One region of the Nostoc sp. FACHB-133 genome, then DNA from elsewhere that is predicted to be linked to it. Evidence: riboswitches for the same ligand, from Rfam matches in the RefSeq annotation. Region 1 holds a riboswitch; the other holds the start of a gene.
What was found. A riboswitch is a leader RNA that binds a small molecule or an ion and turns the genes downstream of it on or off. The one in region 1 is predicted to bind cobalamin.

Region 1 (3,147 bases):
ATTTCTGGAGAAATTGGTTTAATTGATTTTATTGCACCATCTTTTGTGTGATATTCGACTTCGTACAAACTGGGAATATAAATTCCTGGGATTTGTGCAAGTCTTTTGAGTTGAGTTTGTCTAGAAGCATTTCTTACTTCTTTGTACGCCTCAATGAAATTTCCCAGTAGGTTTTCACCATCTCCCAGTAAAATTACATCAAAAAACTCTGCAAAAGGTTCTGGGTTAGCTGTGAGAACGGGGCCACCACCAAAAATTATCGGATGAGAATCATCACGAGAAGTTGCTTGAATAGGAATTTCTAAAGATTCCAGCAAATTTAAAATATTCACATAATCCAGTTCCCAGGAAATCGAAAATCCCACAATTTCTGGCGTTCTGGGGAGTTGTTCGTGAGTATCTGTAAACAGGCGACTCACCTGCACATCATCACGCATTGCCAAGGTTGCCCAAACTACCTGATAGCCAAGGCTAGTGATACCTACGCTATATTCATTGGGAAAGGCGAAAATTATGGGGATAGCGTTGGTGTCTGGGGTAGTGGGGGTGAAAAGGAGGCGTTCAGAGTCAAATACAGATGATGTCATGATAATTCGTAATTCGTAATTCGTAATTCGTAATTAATACAGTTAGAGTCAGGTTATATACAGGCAGCATTAATTGTTTTTCTTCCTGCTATTCACAGAATATATCCTTTTTATCCTGTCAGAGGTTTTAGTTATGAGCAGGGTTATCTATATTTAATTTTAAGCCATAGAATTATCAAGTTAAAAAGCAATGTCACGCTATTAGCAAGAATAATTGGTAAAGATTGAAGATATATTCCATAAATTAACCACAAAAAAATACCAGCTATGAATGTAATTAGCGTTAAGAAAGAAACATCTTTTGCTGATTTTGTTTGCCATGTTTTAAACATTTGTGGCAAAAAAGAGATTGTGGTTATTGTGGCAGCAGCTAATCCTAGAATTGTCAAAAAATCCATTGCAATACAAACCTATAAATTGAAGAAGAATTCAGAAGTCACAATTCAGAAGTCAGAATGAATCAGTGGATTCATCCACTAGTCGCACAAAATTCATTCTGAATTCTGTTTCGATAAAGTTTTTAGTGTTTGAAAAATTTAGAAGCTGATTTTTGTAATTTTGTTGCATAGGTTATATAGCAATCCGATTTGATTTTTGTTCGCACAGCGTGGCTTACTTGCCTGGGAAGGCAAGAGGCAATAGGAAAGAAGGGTCTTTGAGCTATACTGAATTTTTTTAAGAATCAAATATGAGTCTATATCCTTTTCTTAGATAACCCTAGTGTATGATCGATAAGGTTATTCGGTTCTGGTGGGGAGCAGCTACCAGAGGTAACGGGGAAAGTTCGGTGCAAATCCGGCGCTGTCCCGCAACTGTAAACCAATTTGAGATGTAATCTAAAATCTCAAATTGCGTGAGTCAGGATGCCCGCCGAAATAGATTTACTAGTTCCATATATCTGCGAGGTACAGATGACTACTACTGTGAATATTTCCCCAGCGAATCCCTTGGGTGTTGCTGACCATACTTTATTTGTTTGCAAAACTTGTGCTAGCGTTTGGCAAGAGGGAAAACGCTTAGGTGAAAGTGGTGGTGAAAAACTTCTACACCAACTTCAGCAAATTGCACAAGATTGGGAGTTACGAGATGAATTCCCAATTCAAGAAGTTGAATGTATGAGTGCTTGTAATCGTTCCTGTGTGGTTGCCTTTGCTGCCAAAGGTAAATTGACATATTTGTTTGGTGATTTAGCCGTTGATGATAGTGCATCTGCGATACTAAAATGCGCTAGTCAATACTATGTCAAAGCAGATGGTTTGCTGCCTTGGTCAGAGCGTCCAGAAGCCCTGAAGAAGGGCATTTTAGCAAAGATTCCACCTTTATCTTACTAATGCGCGTTTTGATTCTGGGTGGTACAGGAGATGCCGCAGAACTGGCTGCTAGAGTTGCAACTATCCAAGGATTAGATGCAATTACGTCTTTAGCAGGTCGCACCCGTGAACCATCAGTTCCGTTGGGCGATTTACGGGTTGGAGGCTTTGGTGGTGTGGCTGGATTGGCTAGCTATCTGCGAGTAATGCAAATCGACTTATTAATTGATGCAACGCATCCTTTTGCTAGTCAAATTTCTTTTAATGCGGCAGATGCTGCAAATGAAGTCGGAGTACCCCGTCTGATGTTAATACGCCCGCCTTGGGAAAAAGAAAGTGGCGATCGCTGGATGGAAGTTGATAGCGTTGAAGCCGCCGCCGCATCACTGCAAAACCAAGCACATCGGGTATTTTTGACGGTTGGTAGACAAGAACTCGCCGCCTTTGCTCACTTAGAGGAAATTTGGTTCTTGATGCGGATGATTGACCCTCCTGTTGAGGATGCCTTAGTACCACCGGGGATGGTATTGTGCGATCGCGGGCCCTTTACCCTCAATAATGAAAGGCAAATCCTGATTGATAACAAGATTGATACCATAGTCAGTAAAAATAGCGGTGGCGAAGCCACAAAGCCCAAGATTATTGCAGCGCGAGAACTGGGCGTGAAGGTTGTGATGGTAAATCGTCCAGCCATACCGCCAGGAGAGCAAGTTAGTGATGTTGAAGGTGCTTTGGCATGGCTACTTGACAAATTGCATAATTAGTGGATAGTAAAAATTTTCTATATAAGGCAATACAGTTCAGTTAAGCAATTTTTTCCTTCTCTTTCTTCTCTCTGCGTCCTCTGCGCCTTGGCGGTTCGTTAAAAAATTGACTTAGATAACAAAGTTTTAGTCTTAACTGAACCGTATTGCTATATAAGGGACTTCCAAATAAAAAAATATCCAAAAAACTGGCGAAAAAACTCTCTCCTCCTCATTCCTCTGTGTTCTCTGTGCCTCTGTGGTAGCCTGCGGCAAGCCGTTCGCGTAGCGTCTCGTAGAGAAGCGTCTACGTTTATTTGGGTAATTTATTTCTTGGAAGTCCCCAATACAAAAGAATGTTGTAGAAGAAACGCGACCGCATCAATAAAAATCCACCCCAACGAGAGAAATTATTTATTTGGCATATTACAAAGGGAGCGATCGCCCTCTTCCACTGCGGTGTTAGTTTTCAAATAATCCTGCACCAGAGTGCAACCATAATTCAGT
Region 2 (3,147 bases), on a different contig from region 1:
TATACATCTAGCATCCGCTTTATTAATGCAGGTAGTTCCGCAAAAGTCACATATTGATATATTTCCCGTCCAAATTTATGCTCGCTGTCACCAACATAAACGTGATAACCTTCTACAGTTCCATTGCCATCCTCAATGCTGACACCGAGCAATGTAATATCACTCTTGTTATGCTGGGCGCAAGATTTTTCACAGCCACTAAAGTGGATATTAACTGGACAATCCAGAGTAACGCGAGTTTCAAGATACTCTGCTAATGCCAACGCATGACTTTTAGTGTCTGTGGCAGAAGAGGCACAACCTTTGTTTCCAGAACAGGCAATTAACGCACTCTTGATGTTAGTTGCTGAGGTATCTAATCCTAAGAAAGCAATTTCATTGTGAACATCAGCAACCCATTGGTGAGGAATATCTGTTAGCAGCAAATTTTGCCAGGGGGTTAACCGAAGAGTGCCGCTACCATATTTTGCTGCTAAATCTGCCAAACCCTTCATCTGCTTACTCTCCAACCGTCCAAGAGGTAACACCAGACCAATGTAAAATAAGCCTTGCTGACGTTGGGGATGGATGCCAATATGCTGATATTTCCCCTCTGACCGCTCCCCCAACCTCTCTCCTGCAATGAGAGGGGAGAATTTCTCCCCCTTCCCTCGTAGGGAAGGGGGTTGGGGGGTTAGGTCACTGCATAAAAGAGAAAAAAGTAAGCGCTGCTGAACTTCTTGGAGATAATTTTCATAACCCAAAGTATTCAATAACTCTAAGAGACGTAGCCGGCGATTATTTGTAGTATTACTATGAGCTAGATAGACCTCTGTTAAAGCTGCTAAGACGGGTAAACATTGCTCTGGTGTTAACAAAATCCCTGTATCGCTAGGCGGTTGACCCTTTGCGCCGACACTGAGATAGAGGCGGAAGTAAACATCAGCATCGACTAAGACAGCAGCGAATAAGATATCATTTAGGCGATCGCACACCCGAATAATTCCACCACCATCAAAGCAAACGCTAAATTTTGCCGATAGTCCCGAAAGCGCCGGATGTTCAGCAATATAATTATCCCAACCTTGGACAAAAGGGCGAGTGTCGATTAATTCTTGCGGGTCAATACCAGCAGTTGGGCTGGTCATAATATTACGGATGTGGTCTACAACAGAATTGCGAGAACCCAATCCCATATCCTGTAAGTGCTGCAAAACCTCACTATTTATCCCCGTGCGAATTTCGCGGACTTGTAGGTTAGCTCGATTAGTGACATCAACATAGCCACCACCATGCTGGTCTGCTATATCTGCGATCGCACGGCACTGCTGACTACTAATAATTCCACCTGGTATTCTAATGCGAGATAATATACCATCAGCGGCGGGTGTAGCATAAAACAAGCCAGGACAAGTGGCAAATCCAGAAAGCAAACTTGGAACTCCTTCCCCGTGCAACGCAGGGAGTAGATGGTGAGTGTGACATCTTGAGAGTTGGCATTCTGACTTGGGTGATCCCATCACAGCTGCGGCACAGTCCCGGAATTTTACCGGAGTTTCCCAACACCAAGCTTTAATAATTTAGCACGAGAAGGTAGTCAGAAAATTTAATAGTGGGAGTTGCGATCGCAAAATCTTGCGTCTGTTGCTAGAAAAAGCAATCGCTAATTTGGCTATTCAAAAACATAATTTTGAGCCACTTTCCAATAGCGCGAGAACCGCTTCAGGTCAATATATCCATCATAGTCAAAAAATGGTTCTACCTCTAGCGTTTCCACTGCTATAGAACCCTCTATTTGATTGCAGATATCATCAAACCGGGGACTGGGACTGTTGGCTGTGACGACTAAATTCGCATCATGTTCTCTCGCAAAAGCTAAAATTTCTTGTCCTACATCGCCACGACGAATAACAACGGGTAACTCTAGCAAGCATTCGTAAATAAAAGTGAGGCGTTTAAGACTCAGTTGCCACTCATCTATCAAAGCCTCGTCCCAAACCCAGATAGCTGGGGCATCGGGGTATTTTTGTAATCCGGGGTTGTATGGACTGAGGCAGTCTCCATGCACCCAAACAATTGGTTTAGTCATTTGTTATTTGTCATTTGTCAAGAGTTATTATTGTCTTCCTTGTCCCCCTCGTCCCCCTTGTCCTCCTCCACTCCCCCTGCTCCCCTTCCCTTTTTTATCACGCTGCCAACTTTGGCTATTGGCTTGTTTTCTAAATTCTCCTTTGGGAAAAAGTCGCTGTTCTAATTCTTCATAGCTGCCTTCAAAATCACAATGACCGTAAAGCGGACATTTCTGGCAATAAACGCCTTCAGTGTAGCGTTCTAAGTTCTCACGATTGAAAAAATACGGTTTCTGACTAAAGGTGCTGGCAACCCACTGCCATGACATATTATTGCTAGCAGGATCACCATCTAAAAGGTGTTCGAGAAACCACTTGGCTCCTGCTTGCCAACCAATACGCCGCCAATGGACAATGTAAGCTGCTAGCCACATTCGTGCATGGTTATGTAGATAGCCAGTTTCTTTTAAATCACGGCTAAAACTGTCGATGCAAACTCTGCCTGTGATTCCTTGTCTGATATCTTGCGGCAATTCGGGTAAATATTCAGCCACAGTGTAACCAGTTTTGTACTCTTCCTGGTCTTTCCAGATTCCATCCTCTAACTTTACATACAACCGTTGCCAATAGTCGCGCCAACCTAACTCATTAATTAGTTTCGTAGCATCGTTTTTTTGCTGTATCTGGTCAAAGGCATAATCTCGAATTTCTCGCAAACTCAAAACGCCATAACGGATATAAGGCGAAAGTCGCGTCACCGCACCTGTGAAAAAATTACGTGTTTGCGCGTAACGTACTGGGTCGATTTTTTGCAGCGCTTCTTGTGCTGCTTTCCGTCCCCCCACTGTTTCGCTGATGTGGTCATCGCGTCGTGCCGCATCTGGGAATTGTTCGCGGAGATAGGCTACCAACTCATCGCGGTTGGTAAATTCGCGTTGCATATCTTTAGCCATGTGAACTTTGAAGGGTGGGAATAAATAAACAAAAATACCTGTAGGTTAAGTCATTATTATGGCGGATAAATATGAGCGATCGCTCTCAACCTTATGAGAGAACTGTTTATAAGCAAATATAAATGGGTGCGTAGGCATAGCTTGCT

Region 2: another riboswitch for cobalamin. It lies ahead of cobG (precorrin-3B synthase); the one in region 1 lies ahead of H6G86_RS20485 (DUF1636 family protein).

The regions. Positions count from the first base shown of each region.
Region 1 is NZ_JACJSH010000025.1:17,034-20,180, forward strand. It holds gene H6G86_RS20475 (B12-binding domain-containing radical SAM protein) at 1-587, opposite strand, end outside; gene H6G86_RS20480 (SemiSWEET transporter) at 731-928, opposite strand; gene H6G86_RS38785 (hypothetical protein) at 855-1,046, shown strand; cobalamin riboswitch at 1,313-1,476, shown strand; gene H6G86_RS20485 (DUF1636 family protein) at 1,499-1,918, shown strand; gene H6G86_RS20490 (cobalt-precorrin-6A reductase) at 1,918-2,661, shown strand; gene H6G86_RS20495 (WD40 domain-containing protein) at 3,051-3,147, opposite strand, start outside.
Region 2 is NZ_JACJSH010000001.1:353,155-356,301, forward strand. It holds gene cobG (precorrin-3B synthase) at 1-1,499, opposite strand, end outside; adenosylcobalamin-variant (AdoCbl-variant) riboswitch at 1,466-1,556, opposite strand; gene H6G86_RS01645 (putative universal stress family protein) at 1,652-2,068, opposite strand; gene H6G86_RS01650 (FAD-binding domain-containing protein) at 2,096-3,001, opposite strand.